3 regions of the Bradyrhizobium sp. USDA 372 genome follow, and region 2 is predicted to be linked to each of the others. Evidence: predicted binding sites of a transcription regulator. Region 2 holds the regulator's gene; each other region holds the start of a gene.
What was found. The regulator LexA, encoded in region 2, represses DNA repair genes until DNA is damaged. The targets are predictions, from matches to a motif close to TGTTCNNNNTGTGTTCNG.
Positions count from the first base shown of each region.

Region 1 (5,139 bases), 4.1 Mb from region 2:
CAGCGGCAGCCCCGAGGAGAAGCCGAGAAACAGCACGATCAGCACCCGCGGCTGCAGGTAAACGGCAAGGCTCTCGCGCCAGGAGGGCGCAGGGGCGGCGGTCACGGCGGAGGAGGTCGCGTCGGGTGCGGTCATGGGGAGGTGTTAGCAGATTCTGGGGGCGCTGCCTCTTCCCCCTCTCCCCGTTCTTACGGGGAGAGGGTTGGGGTGAGGGGCTTCTCTCCACACGGGAGGTGGCCGTGAGACCTGTACCCCCTCATCCGACCTCTCCCCGCAAGCGGGGAGAGGTGAACATCTCACTCCCCCGCCTGGAGCTTCCGCGGGAACAACTCGCCCGCGCCAGTCGCCACCAGCCGCGGTCCCTCCACCGCATCGCTCTTGCTGAAATCGAGCTCCTCGATCCGCCCGGCGCGCTTCTCGATCTTGTCGGCGGAGATCAGCACCTGGCGCACGTCCTCGTTCACGTCGGCAAAATGCTTCTGCAGCTTGAGGACGCGGTCGCGCAGGCGGCCGAGATCGTCGCCGAGCTTGATCACCTCGGTGCGGATCTGGTCGGCGGCATCGCGCATGCGCGCGTCCTTCATGATTTGCTGCATCACCTGGATCGCGAGCATCAGCAGCGACGGCGACACCAGCACGACGCGGGCGCGATAGGCCTTCTGGATCACGTCGTCGAAGCCGTCGTGGATCTCGGCGTAGACCGATTCCGACGGCACGAACATCAGCGCCATCTCCTGGGTCTCGCCGGTGACGAGATATTTTTCGGCGATGTCGCTGACATGCTTCATGACGTCGCTGCGCAGCCGCTGCGTGGCCACGCGCCGCTCCTCGTCGGTGCGGGCGTCGTGCAGCGCCGTCATCGCCTCCAGCGGGAATTTTGCATCGATGCAGAGCGGGCGCTGGTCGGGCAGGAACACGACGCAGTCCGGCCGCTTGCCCGTCGAGAGCGTGAACTGGAACTCGTAGGATCCCTTGGGGAGACCGTCCTGGACAATCGCCTCCATCCGCGCCTGGCCGAACGCGCCGCGCGACTGCTTGTTGGCGAGCACGTCGCGCAACGTCGTCACCTGCGTCGTGAGATCAGTGAGATTCTTGTGCGCGTTGTCGATGATGCCGAGCCGTTCATGCAGCGCGCGCAGGCTCTCCATGGTGTTGCGGGTCGAATGTTCCATGGACTGGCCGACGCGATGCGTCACCGAATCCAGCCGCTCGTTGACCGCCCGCGCCATCTCGGCCTGACGTCCCGCCAGCGCCTGGGTCATGGCGTCGACCCGCCCCGAGGCCTCGCTCTGGGCGTGCAGCACCTGGCTGAGGCGCTCCTCGAGCTCGTCGGCCCGGATCGCATGCGCCATGGCGAGTTCCGCGCCACGCCGCCCCGAGCGCGCGATCACCACCGCGATGACCAGCAGCAGGATGAGGACGAGGGCGCCGAAGCCGATCAGCGCATCGATTGTGCGCACCGGCCAGTCGCCCAGCATGAAAATGATCTCGTTCATGGGCCCTTCTAACGCGATTCGCCGATATTCGCGAACGAAGAGGGAACGATCGGGGTTAACCACCCCCTAATTTTTATGGTTAACGAAAGGCGAAGTTTTATGGTTAGCGAGGGGTTAACGGGTTCCTGGCCGCATTGACCGCATCCGGCGCGCGGCTTAAATCGCGGCCATGGCCCTCAGAGAAATCATTATCCTGCCCGACAAGCAGCTGCGTCTGGTCTCCAAGCCGATCGAGAAGGTCACGGCCGAGATCCGCAAGCTTGCCGACGACATGTTCGAGACCATGTACGACGCGCCCGGCATTGGCCTGGCGGCGATCCAGGTCGCGCAGCCCTTGCGTCTCATCACCATGGACCTCGCCAAGCGCGACGAGAACGGCGAGACCAAGCCGCTGCCGCGGGTCTTCATCAACCCCGAGATCATCGCCTCGTCCGAGGAGCTGTCGGTGTACGAGGAAGGCTGCCTCTCGATCCCCGAATATTACGAGGAGGTCGAGCGGCCCGCGAAGGTGCGCGTGCGCTTCACCGATCTCGACGGCAAGGTGCATGAGGAGGATGCCGAAGGCCTCTACGCCACCTGCATCCAGCACGAGATCGACCATCTCAACGGCGTCTTGTTCGTCGACTATCTATCGAAGCTCAAGCGCGACCGCGTCATGAAGAAGTTCGAGAAAGCCGCCAAGCGCGCGGCGGAGTAGGGGTCTCCGTCGATGCCCCTCCGCCTCATCTTCATGGGCACGCCCGATTTCTCCGTGCCGACGCTGCTCGAGCTGGTCGCGCATGGTCATGACATCGCGGCGGTCTACACCCGCGCGCCGAAGCCGGGCGGCCGGCGGGGCCTGCAATTGCAGCCGACGCCGGTCGAGGACGCCGCGCGAAAGCTCGGAATTCCCGTGCTGACGCCGAAGACGCTGAAGACCGAGGAGGCGCTGGCGGAGTTCCGCGCCTTCGAGGCCGATGCCGCCGTCGTCGTCGCCTATGGCATGATCCTGCCGCAGGCGATCCTCGATGCACCAAAGCTCGGCTGCTACAATCTGCACGCTTCGCTGCTGCCGCGCTGGCGCGGCGCGGCGCCGATCAACCGCGCCATCATGGCCGGCGATGCCGAGAGCGGCGTGATGGTGATGAAGATGGATGTCGGTCTCGACACCGGCGACGTCGCCATGGCCGAGCGCATCGCAATCACCGACAGCATGACCGCGCTCGATCTGCACGATCGCCTCTCGCGCCTCGGTGCCGACCTGATGGTGCGCGCCATGGCCGCGCTCGAACGCGGTGGCCTCCAGCTCAAGGCACAGAGCGAGGACGACGTCACTTACGCCGCCAAGATCGAGAAGGCCGAGGCGCGGATCGACTGGAGCAAGCCCGCGCGCGCGGTGCTGCGCCACATCCACGGTTTGTCGCCGTTCCCCGGCGCCTGGGCCGAGCTCGAGAATGCGCGCGTAAAAATCCTGCGCTGCGAATTGGCGAAAGGCGCCGGCGCCCCTGGCGAGGTGCTCGACGATCTCCTCACCGTCGCCTGCGGCGACGGCGCCATCCGCATCATCGAGCTGCAGCGCGAGGGCAAGGCCCGCATGCAGGCCGCGGACTTCCTGCGCGGCGTGCCGTTGAGGTCGGGATCCAAATTCACCTGACACTGTCATACCCCGCGAAGGCGGGGTATCCAGTACGCCGAGGCTTCTCGGTCAATCGGATAGGCTACGGAGTACTGGATTGCCCGCCTTCGCGGGCAATGACGGCGAAACTGGACACGATGCCCCGCTACAAGCTCACCATCGAATATGACGGCGCGCCGTTCTTCGGCTGGCAGGTGCAGGACACGCTGCCGTCGGTGCAGGGCGCGCTCGAGGCGGCCGTGAAGGCGATGACCGGAGCGGATTTGCGCGTGCACGGCGCCGGCCGCACCGATGCCGGCGTGCATGCGCGCGGTCAGGTCGCCCATGTCGACGTCGACAAGCAGTTTCCGCCGGGCCGTTTTCGCGACGGTCTCAACGCGCATCTGCGTCCGCATCCGATCGCGGTGCTCGAGGCCGAGATCGTGCCTGACACCTTCGAAGCACGCTTCTCGGCGGTCAAGCGCCACTACCGCTATCGCATCGTCAACACCCGCGCCAATCTCGCGCTCGATGTCGGCCACGCCTGGCGCGTGCCGCGCAAGCTCGATACTGGCGCGATGCATGCGGCGGCGCAGCGCCTGCTCGGCAAGCACGATTTCACCACCTTCCGCGACACCGAGTGCCAGGCCAAATCGCCGGAGAAGACGCTCGACCAGCTCGACGTGCTGCGCGATGGCCGCGAGATCACGATCATCACCTCGGCACGCTCGTTCCTGCACAGCCAGGTGCGCTCGATGGTGGGATCTTTGGTCTGGGTCGGCGAAGGGCGCTGGACCGCCGACGATCTCTCCGCCGCCCTCGCAGCCCGCAACCGCGCCGCCTGCGGCATCGTCGCCCCGCCCGAGGGGCTGTATCTGATGAAGGTGGATTATTAGGCGCGCGGCGCAGAGAGCGGGCACGCTCTTACTAAACCCTCGGTGTCATGCCCCGCGAAGGCGGGGCATCCAGTACGCCGCGGCCTCTCGGCTCAATCGCTGCCGTCTCTGGAATACTGGATCTCCCGGTCAAGCCGGGCGATGACACTTGTGTTTATGGAGGCAACAGTGCCTCAAGCAAAATACCTTGCCAAAATCCCGCGATACACCTTCGTCAGCTTTTCCAGATCCGCCACCGGCACGCGCTCGTTGACCTGGTGCATGGTCTGCCCGACCAGGCCGAACTCGATCACGGGGCAATAGCTGGAAATGAACCGCGCATCCGACGTGCCGCCTGACGTCGACAGCTCGGGTTTGCGGCCCGTCACCTCCTCGATTGCGGACACTGCGAGATCGGTGAACGGACCCGGCTTGGTCACGAACACGTTCGAGTTCGAGGGCTCCCAGACGATGCGGGCCTTGATGCGGTTGCCGCAGGCCTTGGCGAGGCGCGTCTCGACCAATTCGCGCAAGCTCGCCTGGGTGTGGTTGTCGTTGTAACGGATGTTGAATTTCGCGCGGGCCTCGCCGGGAATGACGTTGAAGGCCTTGTTGCCGACATCCACCGAGACGAATTCGAGATTGGAGGCCTGGAATTGCGCGCTGCCATGGTCGAGCGGCTCGTCGGAGATCGCAACGATCAGCCGCGAAATATCCGGCACCGGATTGGAGGCGCGGTGCGGATAGGCGACATGGCCTTGCACGCCGTCGACGACGAGCGTGCCGGATTGCGAACCGCGCCGGCCGACCTTGATGGTGTCGCCGAGCGTCTCGACGTTGGAAGGCTCGCCGAGCACGCAATGATCGAATTTTTCGCCGCGCTCGGCGGCCCAATTGAGCAGCTTGATGGTGCCGTTGATGGAGACGTCTTCCTCGTCGCCGGTGATCAGGAACGAGATCGAGCCTGTCCCATCCGCGCGCGGCTTGCCGCCGTTGGCGGCCAGATGCTCCAGCACCGCTGCGACCGAGCAGGCGATGCCGCCCTTCATGTCGACCGCGCCGCGGCCGTGCAGCACGCCGTCCTTCACCTCTCCGGAGAAGGCGCCGACGCTCCAGGCGCTCTCATCGCCCGGCGGCACCACGTCGGTGTGGCCTGCAAAGGTGATGTGCGGGC
Region 1 is NZ_JBRJHR010000001.1:4,704,561-4,709,699, forward strand. Features, by position in the region: gene AB7M16_RS22180 (AmpG family muropeptide MFS transporter) at 1-135, opposite strand, end outside; gene AB7M16_RS22185 (DNA recombination protein RmuC) at 297-1,496, opposite strand; gene def (peptide deformylase) at 1,666-2,193, shown strand; gene fmt (methionyl-tRNA formyltransferase) at 2,206-3,129, shown strand; gene truA (tRNA pseudouridine(38-40) synthase TruA) at 3,249-3,986, shown strand; gene dapE (succinyl-diaminopimelate desuccinylase) at 4,160-5,139, opposite strand, start outside.
Region 1: the regulator LexA is predicted to act here: its motif matches at 1,527-1,544, upstream of AB7M16_RS22185 (DNA recombination protein RmuC).

Region 2 (5,139 bases):
GTCGGCGGCCGCTGCGCTGGTCGCGGCGGCGTTCTACCTGTTGCTGTCGGGCGCGGAAGTCGCGACGCAACGATCGTTCTTCATGACGGCAGTGGTGTTGATCGCCGTCATGGTCGATCGCCGCGCCATCACCTTCCGCACGCTGGCGGTGGCGGCGCTGATCGTGCTCGCGGTCGCGCCGGAGGCGCTGGTGCATCCGAGCTTCCAGATGTCGTTTGCGGCGACGCTCGGGCTGGTCGCGCTGGTGCAGATCGGCATGCCGAACCTGCTCGCCTCACCCGATCATTCCGCGACGGCGCGGATCGCGCTGTGGGGCGGCCGCGAGATCGCGATGCTGTTCCTGGCCTCGCTGATCGCGGGGCTCGCGACCACGCCATACGCCGCCTTCCACTTCCATCGCGTGACGCCATACGGCGTGCTCGCCAATCTCGGCGCCATGCCGGTGGTCTCGGCGCTGGTGATGCCGGCCGGGCTGTTGGGACTGCTCGCGGCCCCATTCGGGCTCGACGGCGTGTTCTGGTGGTTGATGGGAATCGGCATCGAATGGATGGTCCTGGTCGCGCGCTGGGTGGCGGCCCTGCCGGGCGCCGTCGGCCGCATTCCGGCGTTTGGGATCGCGCCGCTGATCGCGGCGAGCCTCGGGCTCATCGTGATGGGCCTGTTGCGCACGCCCTTGCGCTGGTCCGGCGCCCTGGTGCTGCTGGCGGCGATCCTCTGGGGGCTGTCGGTGCGCCAGCCTGATGTCCTGATTGCCGGGGATGGCGCGAGCGTCGCGGTCCGGGGCGGGGATGGGCGCTTGCAAGTGATCCGCGCCAGCAAGGACAGCTTCCTGCTGAAGGAGTGGCTGGCCGCCGATGCCGATCCGCGTGATGCCGGCAACGCCTCGTTGGCGAGCAGCGTGTCATGTGACGAGTCCGGTTGCGTGGCGCCGCTCGCGGACGGACGGCTGATCGCGTTGGCGACGCGCATCGACGCGCTGGCCGATGATTGCAGCCGCGCCGCGCTGGTGGTGACGGCGCGGCCCGCGCCGCCCGATTGCGCGGCGATGGTGGTCGATCGGGCGCGTCTTGCCAGTCAGGGCGCGCTGGCTCTGACGCGAAGCGGAGAGGGTTTTTCGGTGCAGGCGGTGAGGGCGAGAGGGGCAAGCCGTCCTTGGCTGCCGGCCGGCGCCGGCGAGGGGGATTTCGACGGCAGCCTCGTGCCGAAGACGGCCGTGCCTCGCAACCGGGACGCAACGCCATCGGAGGCCGACTTGCAGGCCGACGATTGAAGATCGATGCGGGGAAAATCGGTCCGACGGGATCCCGCAGGACGCAAACCATACCATCTCGCCGGCCGCGGCCGGCGATGGCATTTGAATTTGGCCCTCGACTTTTCGGTCGGGGCCGACGGCGTCAGCCGATCGGCAGGCGCGTGATCGTGGGCCGCGTGTCGGCGACGATCTGCGGCTTGTGCTCGCGCTCGATGGCTTGCTGCGTCACCGGCAATTGCAGCACGGTCGCGCGCTGGCCTTCGACGAGCTGCGTCACCAGCACGTACTTGCCGTCCGGGAATTCGATCGCGTCATGATGGCGATCGGGAATGTGCGGGTCGATCTTGCCGAACTTGCCGACGCGGGAGTTGACGGTTCGCGTCCAGATCCAGCGGTTGTCATAGCGGACGTTATCGGCGAAAGCGAGCTCCGTTCCCGGCAGCAGACAGACCGCGACGGAGAGATCGGCTTCGGAGGCGAAGCCGCGCGTCGAGGTGCCGCGGAAGGTTGTCGTGACGATCGTCTCGCCAACTTCGGCGGGGCGCGTCGCGACGGCATGCAGGCTATAGTCACACATCGGGTGCTCCTCATACTGGGATAGCGACCCGCGTCTCTTTCGAGGCGCAGGCCTCTATCAGAGTGGAAGCCTCCAACGCTCTGCTCGGTTATGGGCAAATCTGCGGCTCGCATCCGCAGCACGCGATCACATTATCTTTCCCGGATTCGATAGGAACAAACCTCGCGTCCTTGCATTTGGCCCGCACTATCGGCGCTGTCGGCACAACTCTACCGGCGGAGCGAAATGGCCGCGTGTCCGCATGGGCGAGTGTCGCGCGGGAAGAGGCGCCGAACAGTCAGCGCAGAACCAGAAAGACCATCCAGCCGGAGCGGACAAGTATCCGCTCCAATCTTGGATCGACGATCGAAGCGCGCGTAGCGCTTACTTCCGGTATCAGTACTTCCGGTAAAGCCCGATCAGCTTGCCCTGGATCTTCACGCGGTTCGGCGGAAGAATGCGGACCTCGTAGGCGGCATTGGCGGGCTCGAGCGCGATCGAGGCGCCGCGGCGGCGGAAGCGTTTGAGCGTGGCCTCCTCGTCGTCGATCAGCGCCACCACGATGTCGCCGGTATTGGCGGTCTCGTTGCGCTGGATCAGCGCCATGTCGCCGTCGAGGATGCCGGCCTCGACCATCGAATCGCCGCGCACCTCGAGCGCGTAGTGCTCGCCGGAGCCAAGCATGTCCGGCGGGACGCTGATGGTGTGGCTGCGGGTCTGCAGCGCCTCGATCGGCGTGCCGGCCGCGATGCGGCCCATTACGGGCACCGCGACGGGGCGCTCGCCCTCATCCGCGGGCGGGCTGGAGCTCGCGCGCACCTTGCCGAGATTGCCCTCGATGACGCTCGGGGTGAAGCCGCGGCGATTGCCGGCTGCGGCCTGGAGCTCGGGCAGCTTGATCACCTCGATGGCACGGGCGCGGTTGGGCAGGCGGCGAATGAAGCCGCGCTCCTCGAGCGCAGTGATCAGGCGATGAATGCCTGACTTCGAGCGCAGGTCGAGCGCATCCTTCATCTCGTCGAAGGACGGCGGCACGCCGCTTTCCTTCAGACGTTCGCTGATGAACCGCAGAAGCTCGTATTGTTTGCGCGTCAACATCTCGACCAAAGTCCCCCGGTTGATGTCGTTCGATTCCGAGACGATGAAGTCGGCAATAAGCCGCTACATCCTCGAAACAAATCATGAACGGACACTATATGTTCGATATGTGTTCCGCAACTGCTTAATTTATGGTGAACGAGGCCGAACTCGCGGAATGCGTGTGGCCGGGCATCTCAGACGGGCAGCCGCAGCACCTCGCAAGGTGTGCCGGCCTCGGCCTTTGGCGCGAACGGTGCGCGCACGAGAAGTACCTGTGCCGCAGAGAGATTCGCAAGCAGGGAGGAGTCCTGATGGCTGACGGGAAGGGCGACGCGCGTGCCGTCGTCGCGCACCTCCAGCCGCGCACGCAGATAATCCTCGCGCTGGTCGTTGGCGCCGAGATCGCGGCCCAGCACGGCGCGCTCGCGCTGATGATGAATCACTGAACCGCCCGACAGGGCGCGAATCAAGGGCACCATGAACAGGAAGGCGCACACGTATGACGACACGGGATTGCCGGGCAGGCCGATCACGCGCATCGCGCCGAGGCGACCATGCATCATCGGCTTGCCGGGCCGGATCGCGATCTTCCAGAACGCCATCTCGATGCCTTCGCCCTTGAGCGCCTGCTGGACCAGATCGTGGTCGCCGACCGACGCACCGCCGGTCGTGACCAGGATGTCGGCACCGCTCTCGCGCGCGCGGCGGATGCCGGCGGACGTGGACTCCAGCGTATCGGCGGCAATTCCGAGGTCGATGGTCTCGGCGCCCTCGCTGCGGGCAAGGGCGTGCAGGGCATAGCCATTGGAATAGACGATCTGACCGGGACCAGGCGCGGTGCCCGGCATGACCAGCTCGTCGCCGGTGGCGAGAATCGCGACCCTCGGGCGGCGAATGACCGCGAGCTGCGGATGATTCATTCCGGCGGCGAGGGCGAGATCGCGCTCGGTGAGACGGATTCCCTTGCGCAGCAGCACGTCGCCTTCGCGGAAGTCGACGCCCGCAGAGCGGATGTGCCGGCCGTAAACTGCGGCTTCCTTGATCGTGACATGCTTGCCGTCGGCAATTGTGTCTTCCTGGATCACGACGGCATCGGCGCCGTCGGGAACGACGCCGCCGGTGAAGATCCGCACGGCTTCGCCGGGGCCGACCCTTCCCGCGAACGGCCGACCCGCCGCGACCTCACCCACGACGGTCAGCCTGGACTCGATGGCCGCGTCGGACGCGCGCACGGCATAGCCGTCCATCGCCGACATCGCCTCCGGCGGCTGCGTGCGCCGCGCCGCGACATCGTGCGCGAGCACACGATGGTGGGCCTCGTCGAGGCGAACCATCTCTTCAGCCAGCGGCTCGGCGCCGGTCAGCACCGCGGCGAGCGCGTCAGAAACCGGCATCAGGGCCACGGGCGAACTCCTGCTGAGCACATCGGTAAATGGGCGGCGAGAGTTCTAGCCGAGTGCAGGCGTGAGGCAAAGCAGCACGCGGGATGATTTATCCTGCGTGATCGCTGGGTGGAGGAGGTCGGCTCAACTCCGCCGCGGCATGATGCGGAAGGCGAGGCAGACCGGAACGAGGATAGCCATGGCAAGGACGAGAATGACGAGCGCCACGGCCAACATCGGTCAACGCTCCGTCGGATCGCCCGGACTGAAATCCGCGACGTCGGGCGCCTTGGGGCCCTGATCCTTGTCGGGCAGCGGATCGGCCTGGGATTTCAGGTCGGCGGCCTTGCTGATCAGTTTGGCGGAGAGGTCAGAATCCGAGGTGGTTCTGGCGAATTCGAGCAGGAGAGAAGCCTGCTTGGTGAGATAGGTCTTGCCCAGCACGTCGATCAGTCCAATGTAGAAGGCCCAACGGACTCATGAGTCCGAAGGGCAGGATTCCGTTCCCGGAACTCTGTATAAAAATGCACAAAGTGATTGGGTTCCTCATCTCCACCAAATTTAGCCCCTGGAACTGAGCACGTCCGGGGCTTCCTGTGGCTCAGATCCCCAGCGCTTTCAATGCGTTCCCGACGTCGCGTGGCGAGGTGACATGCACGGCGGTCAAGCCGCGTGCCCGCGCTCCTTCGATGTTCTCGGCGAGGTCATCGAAGAAGACGATGCGCTCGGCCGGCGCGCCGATCGCCGCGACGACATGGTCGAAGGCCTCGGCATCCGGCTTGCGCAGGCCGATGCTGGAGGACAGATACAGCTCGCGGAAATGGCCGAGCAGACCGGCATATTCCTTCGAGAAATAGTCGACGTGCGGC
Region 2 is NZ_JBRJHR010000001.1:587,143-592,281, reverse strand. Features, by position in the region: gene AB7M16_RS02860 (ComEC/Rec2 family competence protein) at 1-1,270, shown strand, start outside; gene AB7M16_RS02855 (hypothetical protein) at 1,395-1,829, opposite strand; gene lexA (transcriptional repressor LexA) at 2,205-2,906, opposite strand; gene AB7M16_RS02845 (molybdopterin molybdotransferase MoeA) at 3,083-4,291, opposite strand; gene AB7M16_RS02840 (hypothetical protein) at 4,511-4,714, opposite strand; gene AB7M16_RS02835 (HAD family hydrolase) at 4,872-5,139, opposite strand, start outside.

Region 3 (5,139 bases), 120 kb from region 2:
CGCCGACCTGCACGGTGTGAAGGTTGAGCGTGCCGGTGTTCACCGGAGCGCCGATACCCGAGAAGTAGGTCTCGCCGCCCAGGCTGCGATAGAGATACTCGCCCTTGACCGACCACTGCGGCGCGAAGAATGCCTCGACGCCAGCGCCGACCGTCCAACCGGAATGCCACTTGCTGTCCGACACGCTTGCGAAGGGCGAGCTGACGGTGATCTTGTTGTCGATCCAGGCGTAGCCGCCCGTAGCGTAGAACAGCACGTTGTTGACGGCCCAACCGATACGGCCGCGCACAGTGCCGAGCGCATCAATGCGCGAGCTCGTGGTCACGGGAACGATAGCGCCGCCAAAGAGAACAGGGGTGGTCACCGAAGCATTGACATCAGCCCACGAGCCGTCGGCTTCCACGCCGAACACGACGTTGCCGGTCTGCCAGTTATAGCCGCCGGTGCCGCCGACGAAGCCACCCTTCATCCGCGGGTCGCCGGAACCGTTCTCCCAAGCGCCGCCGCCGACGATACCGAGGTAGAAGCCGGTCCAGTTGTAGACCGAGGCCACAGCCACCGGAGCCTTGGTGTAGGGGCGGGCTGCCAGATCAGCAGCCGAAGCGGGGGCCGCAAGAGCGAATACACAGGCCGAAGCCAACAAAACCTTTTTCATTTTCAACTTAATCCCAGTCCCAGTTTCTGTTGTTGCCTTCCGTCGCGGAAGGGCATCGGACTCAACGGCCCAACTGACGCCGTCTTTACACCACCAAAGCCGCAAGTTGTGTCTCCGAAAAGCCACAACAGTCGAAAAGGTGATGGTTGCTGACTTATTTACGTTCAGGCATCGTGCCGCAAAAAAGAAGGGCCGGCGCAGCGGGCCGGCCCTTGCATTCACTCACAAAATCAGAGGGATATCAGTACCTCGCGATCAGCGGGCCGCCGAAGCGATAATTCAACCGGACCAGGCCGATATCGACATCCTGGCTGATGCGATCGCTCCCGAACACGGCGCCCGCAGGCGTCGTGAAACCGATTGTGCGGTCGCCGAGAAAGATGTGGTTGTACTCGACGCCGAGCGTCCAGTTCGGAGCAAATCCGAATTCCAGGCCGGCGCCAACGGTGCCGCCCCAGCGGGTCTCGCGAGCCGACGCCAGCAGCGTGCCGGCGCCCGGCGTGCCGGCCGCGGCATAAACGTCGTACTTGTCCCCGACCACGGCGCCGCCGCCCTTCACATAGAACAAGACGTTGTTCCAGGCGTAACCGACCTGGCCGGTGATCAGGCCGAAAGCATCGATGCGCGAGCGGTTGCGGTCACCGGTGACCAAAGCGCTTCCAGGGAAGACGGTGCTGACGTTGTCGCCCGAGAAGTCAGCCCAGTTACCCTGGCCTTCGACGCCGAACACCCAACTGGCCGACTGCCAGCGATAGCCGATCTGGCCACCGACCGTGCCACCGGTCGCGTTGTGGCATCCTTCACCGACGAAGGTACCGGGAACGCCGGTGACGACGCCGGTGGTGTCGAGGAAGTCCCAGCACTTGTGGCTCGTGCCGCCGCCGCCGTTGATGCCGATGTAGAAGCCGCTCCAGTCGTAAATCGCAGCGACCGCCGGAGCGGGAGCCTTGGTGTAGGGCCGCGCGGCAAGATCTGCCGCGCTTGCCGGAGCCGACAGCCCCAATGCCAGTACACTGATTGCGCCAAATAGAACCTTATTCATTGCAGTCTCCCCAGTTACGTCCGCTTCACGAAAGTCCCCGAAGCGGCTGATCAGGCGCGACGCCCATATGAACTAATTCCGAGGCAAAGGTAGCCTAAGGAAAGGGCAGAGTCCGTCTCCGGAATGCCACACTCGCGGCTCAACTGAGGTGGAACAACTTGATGAATGTTAAGCGGTTTTCGTCGTTCACGGGAACCCAAAAAAGTTCCATCGGAGCGCTGCTCTTTTCGTTGGCGGCCGGCCGAATGTTTGCTCTACCGCTATAAAGAACAAATCTGGAACAAATCTGAGCGCGATGCTATATGTGGGGATAACCCTGGGGGTGGCAGGCTGAGCGGTGCCCGCAAGCGTATAGGGTCGCCTCGACGGGCGCAGAGAAACGCGGGCAGCGGGATTGGCCCCTTTTGAAATTCAGTGGCATTCGGAGTGGAGAGCGGCGATGGCGGGAAGCGTCAACAAGGTCATTCTAGTTGGAAATCTCGGCAAGGATCCCGAAATCCGCCGCACCCAGGACGGGCGGCCGATCGCGAATTTGAGCATCGCGACGTCGGAGACCTGGCGCGACAAGAACACCGGCGAGCGCAAGGAGAAGACCGAGTGGCATCGCGTCGTGATCTTCTCTGAGCCGCTTTGCAAGGTCGTCGAACAGTATCTGAAGAAGGGCGCGAAGGTTTACATCGAGGGCGCGCTGCAGACCCGCAAATGGACCGACCAGAGCGGCGTCGAGAAGTACTCGACGGAGGTCGTGCTCCAGGGCTTCAACTCGACGCTGACGATGCTGGATGGCCGCGGTGGCGGCGGCGGAGGCGGCAGCTTCGCCGACGAGCCGGGCGGCGATTTCGGCTCCTCCGGACCCGTGAGCAGCGCGCCGCGCCGTCCGGTTGCCGCTGGCGGCGGCCGCAACAGCGACATGGACGACGACATCCCGTTCTGAGCGGGCGGACCGCTCGGCGGCGGTGCGGCGGCGATTTCGATCGCGCTTCCCGCATCGGGTCAGCAAACCTTACTAATTGGCTGGGCGGGCTCGGATTTTCCGGGCCCGCTTCATGTTTGGGGTGAGGTCCGTTGCGCAGCGGAAAGCTGGCTGACGGGGCGCCGCTTCCCTAGTGTTCAGGCCGGCGTTGCGGGTGGTTCTGGAGGGTCGATTCCGTGGCCGACCAGGGCGCGGCTCTGAGGCCGTAAGTTATTGGAAAAATAAGCGGAAAAAGCGCTTTCCGAGGGGCTGCCAGGGTGGTTATCCGACCCCGGATGCGCTATATGATTCCCAGACAAAACCTCACCGGATTCCCCCTTGGCTGACGACGACAACAAGCCCGGCGACCAGCCGGCGCACCCCTCGGACATTCGCCCCGTTTCCATCTACGAGGAGATGAAGAAGTCCTACCTCGATTACGCCATGAGCGTGATCGTGGCGCGTGCGCTGCCCGATGCGCGCGACGGGTTGAAGCCGGTGCACCGCCGCATCCTGTTCGCGATGAACAATCGCGGCGACACCCCGGACAAGAAGCACAAGAAGTCCGCCGGTGCCGTCGGCGAGGTCATGGGTAAGTACCACCCCCATGGCGACCAGGCGATCTACGACGCCTTGGTGCGCATGGCGCAGGACTTCTCGATGCGCGCGCCCTTGATCGACGGCCAGGGCAATTTCGGCTCGGTCGACGGCGATCCGCCGGCGGCCATGCGCTACACCGAGTCCCGCCTGACCAAGATCGCGCTGAAGCTGCTCGAGGACATCGACGACGACACGGTCGACTTCCAGGACAATTACGACGGCTCCGAAAAGGAGCCGGTGGTTCTGCCGGCGCGGTTCCCGAACCTGCTGGTCAACGGCGCCGGCGGCATCGCGGTCGGCATGGCCACCAACATCCCGCCGCACAATCTCGGCGAGGTGATCGATGCCTGCGTCGCGCTGATCGACAATCCGGCTCTGACGATCGACGAGCTCAATGCCATCATCCCGGGCCCGGATTTCCCGACCGGCGGCATCATCCTCGGCCGCCAGGGCATCCGCAGCGCCTATCATCTCGGCCGCGGCTCCATCGTGATGCGCGGCAAGGTCACCTTCGAGACGATCCGGAAAGAGCGCGAGGCGATCGTCATCACCGAGATCCCGTATCAGGTGAACAAGGCGACGATGGTCGAGCGCATCGCCGAGCTCTACAAGGAAAAGAAGATCGAGGGCATCTCCGACCTGCGCGACGAGTCCGACCGCGACGGCTACCGCGTCGTCGTCGAGCTCAAGCGCGATGCGGTTCCCGATGTGGTGCTGAACCAGCTCTACAAGTTCACGCCGCTGCAGACGAGCTTCGGCGTCAACGCCGTCGCGCTCGATAGCGGCCGTCCGCAGACCATGAACCTGAAGGACATGCTGACGATCTTCGTCGGCTTCCGCGAGCAGGTGGTCACGCGCCGGACCAAATACAAGCTGCGCAAGGCGCGCGAGCGCGCGCACGAGCAGGTCGGCCTGGCCATCGCCGTCGCCAACATCGACGAGATCATCAAGGTGATCCGGCACTCGCCGACGCCGGCTGCGGCGCGCGAGACCCTGATGACGCGCGACTGGGCCGCGCGCGACGTCGAGGACATCATCACGCTGATCGACGATCCCCGTCACCGCATCAACGAAGACGGGACGATCCGCCTCTCGCTGGAGCAGGCGAGGGCGATCCTCGAGCTGCGCCTGGCGCGCCTCACGGCGCTCGGCCGCGACGAGATCGGCGAGGAGCTGTCCAAGCTCGCCGGCGAGATCAGCGATTATCTCGACATCCTGCGCTCGCGCGCGCGCATCCTCGACATCATCAAGACCGAGCTTGCCGAGGTGAAGGCGGAGTTCGCAACGCCGCGCCGCACCGTGATCATGGAGCAGGAGGGCGAGGTCGAGGACGAGGACCTGATCCAGCGCGAGGACATGGTCGTCACCGTCTCGCATGCCGGCTACGTCAAGCGCGTGCCGCTGTCGGCCTATCGCGCCCAGCGCCGCGGCGGCAAGGGCCGCTCCGGCATGCAGACCCGCGACGAGGACTTCGTCAGCCGGCTCTTTGTCGCGTCGACGCATACTCCGGTGCTGTTCTTCTCCTCGCGCGGCCAGGTCTACAAGGAAAAGGTCTGGCGGCTGCCGATGGCCGCGCCGAACGCGCGCGGCAAGGCCATGATCAACATCCTGCCGCTGGAGCAGGGCGAGCGCATCACCACCATCATGCCGCTGCCCGAGGATGAATCGACCTGGGGCCAGCTCGACGTGATGTTCGCGACCACGGGCGGCAACGTCCGGCGCAACAAGCTGTCCGACTTCGTCGACGTGCGCCGCTCCGGCATCATCGCGATGAAGCTCGACGACAACGAAGCGATCGTCGACGTGCAGATCTGCACCGAGCGCGACGACGTGCTGCTGACCGCTGCCGGCGGCCAGTGCATCCGCTTCCCCGTCACCGACGTGCGCGTG
Region 3 is NZ_JBRJHR010000001.1:471,425-476,563, reverse strand. Features, by position in the region: gene AB7M16_RS02310 (outer membrane protein) at 1-655, opposite strand, end outside; gene AB7M16_RS02305 (outer membrane protein) at 897-1,697, opposite strand; gene AB7M16_RS02300 (single-stranded DNA-binding protein) at 2,137-2,631, shown strand; gene gyrA (DNA gyrase subunit A) at 2,989-5,139, shown strand, end outside.
Region 3: the regulator LexA is predicted to act here: its motif matches at 1,963-1,980, upstream of AB7M16_RS02300 (single-stranded DNA-binding protein).